Regions from separate parts of the Nonomuraea sp. NPDC050790 genome, predicted to be linked through region 2. Evidence: riboswitches for the same ligand, from Rfam matches in the RefSeq annotation. Region 2 holds a riboswitch; each other region holds the start of a gene.

Region 1 (3,267 bases), on a different contig from region 2:
CAGGTAGTAGGTGGTCTTGATGCCCTGCTTCCAGGCGTAGGCGTACATCGAGGAGAGCTTGCCGATGGTCGGCGTGGCCATGAACAGGTTCAGCGACTGCGACTGGTCGATGTACGGCGTGCGCGCCGCCGCCAGGTCGACCAGCGCCTTCTGCGGCAGCTCCCAGGCGGTCCGGTAGAGCACCTTCAGCTCGTCGGGAATGCCGGGGATGTCCTGGACGGAGCCGTCAGCCCGCTTGATGGCGTCGCGCATGTCCTGCGTCCACAGCCCGCGCTCCTGAAGGTCACGCACCAGGTAGCGGTTGACCTGCAAGAACTCGCCCGACAGCGTCTCACGCTTGAACACGTTGGACACCTGCGGCTCGATGCACTCGTAGCACCCGGCGATCGAGGCGATCGTCGCCGTCGGCGCGATGGCGATCATGAGCGAGTTCCGCAGCCCGGTCTCGGCGATCCTGGCGCGCAGCGCGTCCCACCGCGCGGAGGAGCCGACGCCGTAGTGGTCGGGGTGCAGCACGCCCTGGGCGGCGCGGGTGTCGTCGTAGGACGGGTGCCGCCCGCGCTCGGCGGCCAGGTCGGCGGAGGTGGCGTAGGCGGCGAGGGCGATCTCCTCGGCGATCCGGGTCGACAGCGCCAGCGCCTCGGGCGAGTCGAACGGCAGCCGCAGCGCGAAGAACACGTCGGCCAGCCCCATGACGCCGAGCCCGATCGGCCGCCAGCGCAGGTTCGCCCTCTCGGCCTCGGGAGTCGGGTAGAAGCCCAGGTCGATGGTGCGATCGAGGAAGCGTACGGCGGTGCGCACGGTGCCGGCCAGCCGCTCCCAGTCCAGCCCGGCGGGGGTGAGGTGGGCGGCCAGGTTGACCGAGCCGAGGTTGCAGACCGCGGTCTCCCCGTCGCTGGTCACCTCCAGGATCTCGGTGCACAGGTTCGACAGGTGGATGACGTTCTCCGGCCTGGCCGTCTGGTTGGAGACGCGGTTGGCGGCGTCCTTGAAGGTCATCCAGCCGTTTCCGGTCTGGGCCAGCGTGCGCATCATCCGGCCGTAGAGGGTGCGGGCGGGGAGCCGGCGCGTGTACAGGCCCTGCGCCTCGGCGGCGCGGTAGGCGGTGTCGAAGGCGTCGCCGTACAGGTCGGTGAGATGCGGGACGGTCTTCGGGTCGAACAGCGACCACACGCCGTCGGACTCCACGCGGCGCATGAACTCGTCCGGCACCCAGTTGGCCAGGTTCAGGTTGTGGGTACGGCGGGCGTCCTCGCCGGTGTTGTCGCGAAGCTCCAGGAACTCCTCGATGTCGGCGTGCCAGGTCTCCAGGTAGACGCAGGCCGCGCCCTTGCGCCGGCCGCCCTGGTTGACGGCGGCCACGGAGGAGTCCAGCGTGCGCAGCCACGGCACGATGCCGTTGGAGTGCCCGTTGGTGCCCTTGATGAGCGATCCGCGCGAGCGGACCCGGGTCCAGGAGATGCCGATGCCGCCGGCGTACTTGGACAGGCGGGCCACCTGGCCGTAGCGGTCGTAGATCGACTCGAGCTCGTCACGCGGCGAGTCCAGCAGGAAGCAGGAGGAGAGCTGCGGGCGGCGCGCGCCCGAGTTGAACAACGTGGGCGAGGAGGGCAGGTAGGACAAGGTGGACATCAGCGCGTAGAGCTCGGCGGCCTCCTCGGCCGTCTCGGACAGGCCGCAGGCGACGCGGAGCATGAAGTGCTGCGGGCGCTCCAGCACCTTGCGGGTCTCGGGGTGGCGCAGCAGGTAGCGGTCGTAGACCGTGCGCAGGCCGAAGTACTCGAAGCGCTCGTCGGCCTCGGCGTCGATGAGATCATCCAGCTTTTCACGATTTTTCTGGACAAAGTCGGCGAGGGCGTCCTGGATGAGACCGGCCGCGTGCGTGGCGGCGATCGAGTCGGCGAACGAGCGGACCCCTTGGCCCGCCGCCTCCTCGGCGATCTCCTCGGCCAGCAGCCGCGCGGCGATCCGGGAGTTGGCCGGGTCGGCGATCACGCGCGCCGCCGCCTCCTCGATGGCCAGCCGCCGATCCATCTCAACGATCTGCGTCACGTGCAACACTCCTCGCGAGCGAGCTATCCCCCTGCGAGAGGGCACGCGAGAGCGCACGCGGCAAAGTACGGAGATCCCCCGGCCGCGCAGCCCCCGGGCCCTCCCTCGAGGCCCAATGGACGGACAACCGCTGGCAGGTCTTCGGGCTCGCGGGCGTCTCAACGCGTGAGTCCTACTGGCCGTCGCTTCCCGGACCCGGAGGTCCAGTGCTCATGACGGCGGTCGTTCCCGCTTACCGCTGCGGGGCAGCCCTGGAATCGCACCAGGTTCCCTTTTGCTCCGCCTCCTGGGAGGCGAACCAGCGACAGTGCAGGATCCTACATCTAGTGGCCGATCCCGCAACTATCCCCGGTATGTTGTGCTCGGCGTGTCGAGCATGCCCAGTTCGCGGAGTACTTTCCGGGTGCGGGCGGACTCGGTGGCCAGCCAGGTGGCGAAGTCGTCGCCGGCGAGCGGGATGGCCTCCCAGCCGCCGTCGCGGCAGGCCTCGTGCCAGGGGGCCGACCGGGTCGCGTCCTCCATCATGCGGACGGCGGCGCCCCGCCGTTCACCGTCCATGGCGGCGGGCCCGACCACCGCGCACCAGTCGGCGAAGTCGACCCGCACCCCGCACTCCAGGAGGGTGGGCGCCTCGACGCCGGGAACCCGGGCGGCGGAGGAGACGGCCAGCGGCCGGATCCTGCCGGACTCGAGCCTGGCCCGCCAGTCGCGCAGCCGCCCGGTGGCCGCGGCGACCTTGCCGCCCTGCATGGCCGCCGCCACCTCCTGGGCGCCCGGGTAGCCGGTGTAGTCGATCTTCCTGACGTCCACGCCGAGCCCCTGCGCGATCAGCCCGAACAGCAGGTGGTCGGGCTCGCCCAGCGGCCCGCCGGCCAGGTAGGTGCGCTCCGGCTGGGCCAGCAGGTGGGCGGCGAAGGCGTCGAAGTCCTTCAGCCGCGAGTTGGCCGGCACGACCAGCACCTCGACGTTGCCGGTGAGCCTGGCCAGCGGCGTGGTGGCCACGTGCATGGGACGCTGGTCGTTCATCTCGGCGGCGGCCAGGGCGGGCAGGCCGGTCACGGTGACGTTGGTCGCCGCGCCGGCGCCGGTGGCGGGGTAGCCGGTCCTGCGCAGGGTGCGGTAGAGCGCCTGGGCGACCGAGGCCCATCGCTCGCCGCCGGGGACGACGCCGAAGGGGCCGAGGACGTTCGCGCCGCCGCCCGAGGTCGCGCAACC
Region 2 (3,267 bases):
GCCGAGGTCGCCGACCAGGTCGGTCATCCCGCACGAGTGGATCATCCGCACCGCCACCTGGGCCACGTCGTCCGGGAGGCCCGACAGGTCCGTCTCGGCGCGGATGGTGGCGAACGAACGCCGGTAGATCTCGGCGCCGTCGCGTATGTAGTCGCTCACTTCTGCCTTTCCTGGTATCCGTCGCCGGTCGCGACCATCTCGATGACCGGGCCCTTGGGCAGGCCGCAGCGGCGTTCGCAGCCCGCCCAGTGCACCGGGAGGTCCGGGCGGTGGATACGGGTGGCCACCCACCGGGCGGCGTCGTGCTGGACGTCGGCCAGGGACTTGGCGCAGCCGGGGCTGCCGGTGCACGCGCTCACCCCGGTCCACGGGGAGTCCGGGTCCGTGACCAGGCCGGATCCGGTCAGGTCGGGGATCTCGGGGAGGTCGAGGAGGACGACGGTACGCCACGGCGTGAGCCGTACCTGGGCGTCGAGGGTGGCGAGCAGGCGCGCCTGGGCCGCGGTGAGCCGCCCGAGCGGGACCACCGCCTCCACCGCCACCCGCCCGCCCGGCACCACGACCACCCCGGCCCCACGCGCCCGCTCGGGATGGAGCGGCCGGGCGGAGGCGGGGTTTGGCCGGGCGGAGGCGGGGTGGGGCCGGGCGGAGGCAGGCGGGGCGGAGGCGGGCCGGGCGGAGGCGGGCCGGGCGGAGGCGGGCCGGGCGGAGGCGGGCCGGGCGGAGGCGGGCCGGGCGGAGGTGAGTCTCGCGGCGATGCGGGCGGGGCCGTCGGGGAGTTCGGCGATGCGCCAGGCGCCGCTGTCGCCGCGCTCGGCGAGGAAGGCGGCCGCGGCGGCCAGCAGGACGTCCACGCCCGCGCCCGGCATCGAGAAGGGCGTCCCGGCCAGCAGGACGCCGTCCTCGACCAGCGTGACGTCGGCGCCCAGCGCGGCCACGTCGCCGGTGCCGTCGTCCAGGGCGAACAGGAAGCGGCCGGGCAGCTCGGCCAGGTCGGGGCGGGCGCACAGGGCGCGGTCCAGTTCCTCCACGAGCGGATGGGTGGCGAAGCCGGTCAGCCGCCCGCCGAGCGGGGAGGCGACGATGTTGCGGACCCGCTCGTGCGTGGGCGACGGCAGCAGGCCCACGGCGGCCATCCGGCCGGCGAACAGCGCGGGAGACTCCAGCGCGCGCACCTGGACGTTGGCGCGCGAGGTCAGCTCGATCCCGCCGGTGCAGAAGGCGGCCAGTTCACGGAGCTGAGCTGGGGTGACGGCCCCGCCGGGCAGGCGGATCCTGGCCAGCGGACCGTCCGCGGCGGCGTGCGTCTGTAGCGCCCCCGGACAGGCATCTGGGCGGAGACGTCCGGAAAAGTCGGCTATGGACACGATGAGGATGGTAACGCCCAGTAGGCTCATCCTTAGGCGACGGCAATGGGAGGAAGCCGGTGAGAAACCGGCGCGGTCCCGCCACTGTGACCGGGGAGCGAACCCCACCACAGGCCACTGCCCGGCGACGGGTGGGAAGGCCGGGGTGAGCGTCGATCCGGGAGCCAGGAGACTCCTGCCGTCGCGACACCTGCGAACGGGGCGAGGACCCCGAGGGAGGACTGCGGCGTGCCTGGCGTTCTGCTGCTCTCTACATCCGACACCGACCTGCTGAGCGCGCGCGCGAGCGGCGCGGACTACCGCCTCGGCAACCCCGCGAGGTTGCTCACCGACGACCTGCCCGCGCTCGTGGACGGCGTCGACCTGATCGTGGTCCGGCTGCTCGGCGGCCGGCGCGCGTGGGAGGAGGGCCTCGACGCGCTCCTGGCAGGCCCCCGCCCGGTCGTCGTGCTCGGCGGCGAGCAGGCCCCCGACGCGGAGCTGATGGAGCTGTCCACGGTGAGCGCGGGCGTCGTCGCCGAAGCGCACGCCTACCTCGCCCACGGCGGCCCCGCCAACCTCGCCGAGCTGCACCGCTTCCTGTCCGACACGGTCCTGCTGACCGGGTACGGCTTCGCCCCGCCCGCCCCCATGCCCTCCTGGGGCCCGCTGGAACGCGAGTCCAAGGCGGTCGAGGGACCCGTGATCGGCATCCTGTACTACCGGGCGCACCACGTGGCGGGCAACACCGGGTTCGTGGAGTCGCTGTGCCAGGCGATCGAGGAGTCTGGCGGCCGGCCGCTGCCGGTGTACTGCTCCTCGCTCAGGACGGCCGAGCCCGCCCTGCTCGACGTCCTGCGTACCGCCGACGCCCTGGTCGTGACCGTGCTCGCGGCGGGCGGCTCGCGACCCGCCACGGCGGGCGCCGGCGGCGACGACGCGGCCTGGGACGTCGGCGCGCTGGCCACCCTGGACGTCCCGATCCTGCAAGGGCTCTGCCTGACCAGCGGCAAGAAGGAGTGGGAGGACAACGACGACGGCCTGTCCCCGCTGGACGCCGCCTCCCAGGTGGCCATCCCCGAGTTCGACGGCCGGATCATCACGGTGCCGTTCTCGTTCAAGGAGATCGACGAGGACGGCCTGACCGTCTACACGGCCGACCCCGAGCGGGCCCGCCGGGTGGCGGGCATCGCCGTACGGCACGGCCTGCTCCGCCACACTCCCCCGGCCGAGCGCCGCCTGGTGGTCATGCTGTCGGCGTACCCGACCAAGCACTCCAGGGTCGGCAACGCGGTCGGCCTGGACACCCCGGCCAGCACGGTCGGGCTCCTGGCCAGGCTCGCCGAGGCCGGCTACGACCTGGGCGAGGGCTTCCCCGGCGTGGCCGAGCAGGATGGCGACGCGCTCATCCACGCGCTGATCGCCGCCGGCGGCCAGGACCAGGACTGGCTGACCGAGGAGCACCTGGCGGGGAACCCGGTCCGCATCCCCGCCGCCGACTACGAGCGCTGGTACCGCACGCTGCCCGCGGACCTGCGCGCCGGCATGGAGCGGCACTGGGGCCCGCCGCCGGGCGAGCTGTTCGTGCACGAGGGCGACATCGTGCTGGCCGCGCTCCAGGCGGGCAACGTGGTGGTCATGGTCCAGCCGCCGCGCGGCTTCGGCGAGAACCCGATCGCCATCTACCACGACCCCGACCTGCCGCCCAGCCACCACTACCTGGCCGCCTACCGCTGGCTCTCCACGGGGGGTGGGCCCCTCGGAGAGGGGGGTGGGAGCGACACAGCATTTGGGGCGCACGCCATGGTGCACGTGGGCAAGCACGGCAACCTGGAGTGGCTGCCCGGCAAATCGGCCGGGATGTCGGCCTCGTGCGGCACCGACGCGGCGATCGGCGACCTGCCGCTCATCTACCCGTTCC
Region 3 (3,267 bases), on a different contig from region 2:
CGTTCGTCCGCGCCACCGCCCTGGACCTGCTGCGGGCGCTGCGCCTCGGCGACCGGACCGTCTTCGCCGCCGCCACCGGCGACGCCGACCACCGGGTGCGCATCGAGGCGGTCCGCGGCCTGATCTCGCTGGACGAGCCCGCTCTGTTGGCCGCGTCCGCGCAGGACCCGTCACGCGAGGTAAGGGTCTGGGTGGCCAAGGGCCTCGGCCTCATCGGCAAGCCCGCCCCCGCCCTGCGAACACTGGCCACCGACCCCGACCCCCTGGTCAGAGCCGCCGCCCTGGAGGCGTGGGGCCTCACCGCGAACCTGGATGCGCGGGCAACCGCCGCGGAGCGGCCGGGGGCCGCAGCGGAGGCGTCGGGCAGTGCTGGTGGCGTGCTGACGGAGGCAGCCGTGTTGGCGGCGGCAGCCGTACCGGCGATGGGTGATGAGCGGTGGGAGGTGCGGGTGGGCGCGGCCCGTGCGCTCGCCGCCGCCGACCCCGCCGACGCGCTGCCCCCGCTCGTGGCGGCGCTGTCGGACGGCAACCTCGACGTGCGCAAGGCGGCCGTGCTGGCGCTGACCCGCTGGGCGGGCACGCCGGAGGCGGGCACGGCATTGGAGACGGCGCTGGACGACCCGGACGCCGACGTGCGCGCCTACGCGCGACGTGCGCTGGCGAGGTAGCGCCGCGTCGCCTGCGCGCGACGGGCACCGGCCGGGTAGCGCCGCCTCCTCATCCGCCCGTAGGTGTCAGCCGGTCGACTCCGGTGAGGCCGACGGCGAGACCACGCTGCCGTCATCGGCGTTGACCTTGACCTTCGCCTTGGCGCCGTCGGCGGTGGTGACGTCGGCCTCCCACACGACCGTGCCGTTGTCGCGGTCCAGGGACAGTTCCTCGATCGTGGCGTCCGGGTACTCGCCCGCGACCTTCTCCGCGGCGTCGGAGTAGCTGATCTTGGCCGCCTCCGCCCTCGCCTTGTGCTTGGCCTTCTCCGCGTCGTCGTCCGCCTCGGCCGACGGGGTGCCGACGACCTTCCACGTCATCGCGTCGACCCGGACCTTGCTCTCGGCGCCGTCCGCGCCGACGACGGTCACCTTCCAGACGCCGTCGTCGGAGTCCAGGCCGGTGACGGTGCCCTCCACCGCGGCCAGCGCGGCCTCGCCCGCCTTCTTGACGCCGTCGGCGCCCGGACTGGCCGAGGCGCTCGGCGAGCCCATGTCACTGGGATCGGCCGGCGGCGTGGCAGGGCTCTGGACGGCGAGCCCCGCCGTGTTCTGGGTGCCCCCGGAACCACAGGCCGTGATCGTGAACAGCGCGGCGGCGGCCGCGGCCGCGCGGATAGCGTGCTTCATTGAATTTTCCCCCATGACGTGCACGCTGCCCGGGATATCTCCTAGGCATTCCCGCAGGTCAGTAGATCATGAACGCGATCCGCAGGGCCGCCAGCGCTCCGGATATGCCACGATAGATCCCGAAATAGGCGACGGCGGAACGAGGAAGCCGGTGTGAATCCGGCGCGGTCCCGCCACTGTGATCGGCGAGCGGACCCCGATGACGCCACTGCCCTCTCCCGAGGGCGGGAAGGCCGGGGCGAGCGTTGACCCGAGAGCCAGGAGACTCACGCGGTCGCCACCTCACGACCTTGGGGCGGATCTCCCCATGAGAGGAACGGTGGACGGCATGCCCTTCCCCGCGAGCCCGCGCGCGCTCGTACCCCTGATCGTCGCCTCGGCCCTGCTGGCCGGCTGCGCGAGCACCCGGAAACCCGCCGCACAGGAGGCGGACCGAGCCCCCGCCGGATTCCCCGTCACGGTCGTGAGCTGCGGCGTCAGCACCACCTACGAACGCCCGCCGCGCCGGGCCGTCGCGCTCAACCAGCACGCCACCGAGATCATGCTCGCGCTCGGGCTGGAGAGGTCGATGGTCGGCACGGCTTACCTTGATGACGCGATCTTGCCCGAGTACAAGGCCGCGTATGACCGGATCGCGGTGCTGGCCAAGGAGTACCCCTCCTTCGAGGCGCTGCTCGCGGCCGAGCCCGACTTCGTCTACGGCGGCTTCGAGAGCGCCTTCGACGCCAAGGAGGGCCGGGGCAGGGACGTGCTGGCCAAGTCCGGGATCGACACCCACGTCAACTCCGAGGAGTGCCCGAAGGGCCCGGTGACCGCGGCCCAGGCCGAGGAGGAGATCCGCGCGATCGGCCGCGTCTTCGGCGTCCCCGGCCGAGCCGAACGGCAGGTCAGCGCCATGCGCACGGTCCTGGACGAGGTCAAGAAGCGGCTCGGCGAGGTGACCCCCGCCAAGGTGTTCGTCTACGACTCCGGCGACAAGACCGCCTTCACCGCCGGCGGCGCCGGCATCGGCAACGAGATGATCAAGCTGGCCGGCGGGACCAACCTCTTCGCCGACCTGCCCAAGGCGTGGGGCAACGTCTCCTTCGAGCAGGTCGCCGAGCGCGCGCCCGAGATCATCGTCATCTACGACTACGGCGACACCACCGTCGAGGCCAAGAAGAGCTTCCTGCTGTCCAGCCCGGCGCTCAAGGACGTGCCCGCGATCAAGAAGCGGCGCTTCGCCGTGCTGCCGCTGTCGTCGGCGGTGCTCGGGGTCCGGGTGCCCGCGGGAGTCGAGGCGCTGGCCAGGCAGATCCATCCGGACCGGTTCGGGTGACGGGGGCGGTGCGGCGGGCGCCGTACCCGCTGGTCCTGCTCGTGCTCGCCGCCGCGCTGCTGCTGGCCGCGACGGCGGGCGTCGCGGCCGGGTCGGTCGCCCTGCCGTTCGGCGAGGTCTGGTCGATCGTGCTGCACCGGCTCCGGTTACCGCTGGGCGAGGCCACCTGGCCGGCCGTTCGCGAGACGATCGTCATGGACGTACGGCTGCCGCGCGTGCTGCTCTGCGCGGTCGTCGGCGCCGGGCTGTCGGTGTGCGGCATGGCGCTGCAGGCGCTGGTGCGCAACCCGCTGGCCGACCCGATGCTGCTCGGCGTCTCCTCCGGCGGCACCGTCGGCGCCGTCGCCGTGATGGTGCTCAACCTGTTGTTCTTCGGCGCGCTGACCCTGCCCCTGGCCGCCTTCGCCGGCGCCCTGCTCGCGCTCTTCCTCGTGTACGGCCTGGCCAGGGCCGGCGGCCGGATGACCACGGTCAGGCTCGTGCTGGCCGGAGTGGCCACGGCGGAGGTGCTGTCGGCCGTGGCCAGCTTCCTCATCGTCACCTCCGACGACCCGCACAAGGCCGACTCGGCGCTGCGCTGGATGCTGGGCGGCCTGGCCGGCACCACCTGGG

What was found. Region 2 has a riboswitch for cobalamin ahead of cobN (cobaltochelatase subunit CobN). Riboswitches for the same ligand answer to the same signal wherever they lie in the genome.
Region 1: another riboswitch for cobalamin. It lies ahead of ACIBEJ_RS14035 (ribonucleoside-diphosphate reductase subunit alpha); the one in region 2 lies ahead of cobN (cobaltochelatase subunit CobN).
Region 3: another riboswitch for cobalamin. It lies ahead of ACIBEJ_RS00110 (ABC transporter substrate-binding protein); the one in region 2 lies ahead of cobN (cobaltochelatase subunit CobN).

The regions. Positions count from the first base shown of each region.
Region 1 covers NZ_JBITGF010000002.1:1,211,301-1,214,567, reverse strand. The annotation lists gene ACIBEJ_RS14035 (ribonucleoside-diphosphate reductase subunit alpha) at 1-2,052, opposite strand, end outside; cobalamin riboswitch at 2,167-2,370, opposite strand; gene ACIBEJ_RS14030 (Bug family tripartite tricarboxylate transporter substrate binding protein) at 2,395-3,267, opposite strand, start outside.
Region 2 covers NZ_JBITGF010000011.1:267,954-271,220, reverse strand. The annotation lists gene ACIBEJ_RS43710 (precorrin-8X methylmutase) at 1-159, opposite strand, end outside; gene ACIBEJ_RS43705 (precorrin-3B synthase) at 156-1,367, opposite strand; cobalamin riboswitch at 1,359-1,565, shown strand; gene cobN (cobaltochelatase subunit CobN) at 1,596-3,267, shown strand, end outside.
Region 3 covers NZ_JBITGF010000001.1:18,660-21,926, forward strand. The annotation lists gene ACIBEJ_RS00100 (fumarate reductase/succinate dehydrogenase flavoprotein subunit) at 1-668, shown strand, start outside; gene ACIBEJ_RS00105 (PepSY domain-containing protein) at 735-1,337, opposite strand; cobalamin riboswitch at 1,476-1,605, shown strand; gene ACIBEJ_RS00110 (ABC transporter substrate-binding protein) at 1,645-2,655, shown strand; gene ACIBEJ_RS00115 (FecCD family ABC transporter permease) at 2,652-3,267, shown strand, end outside.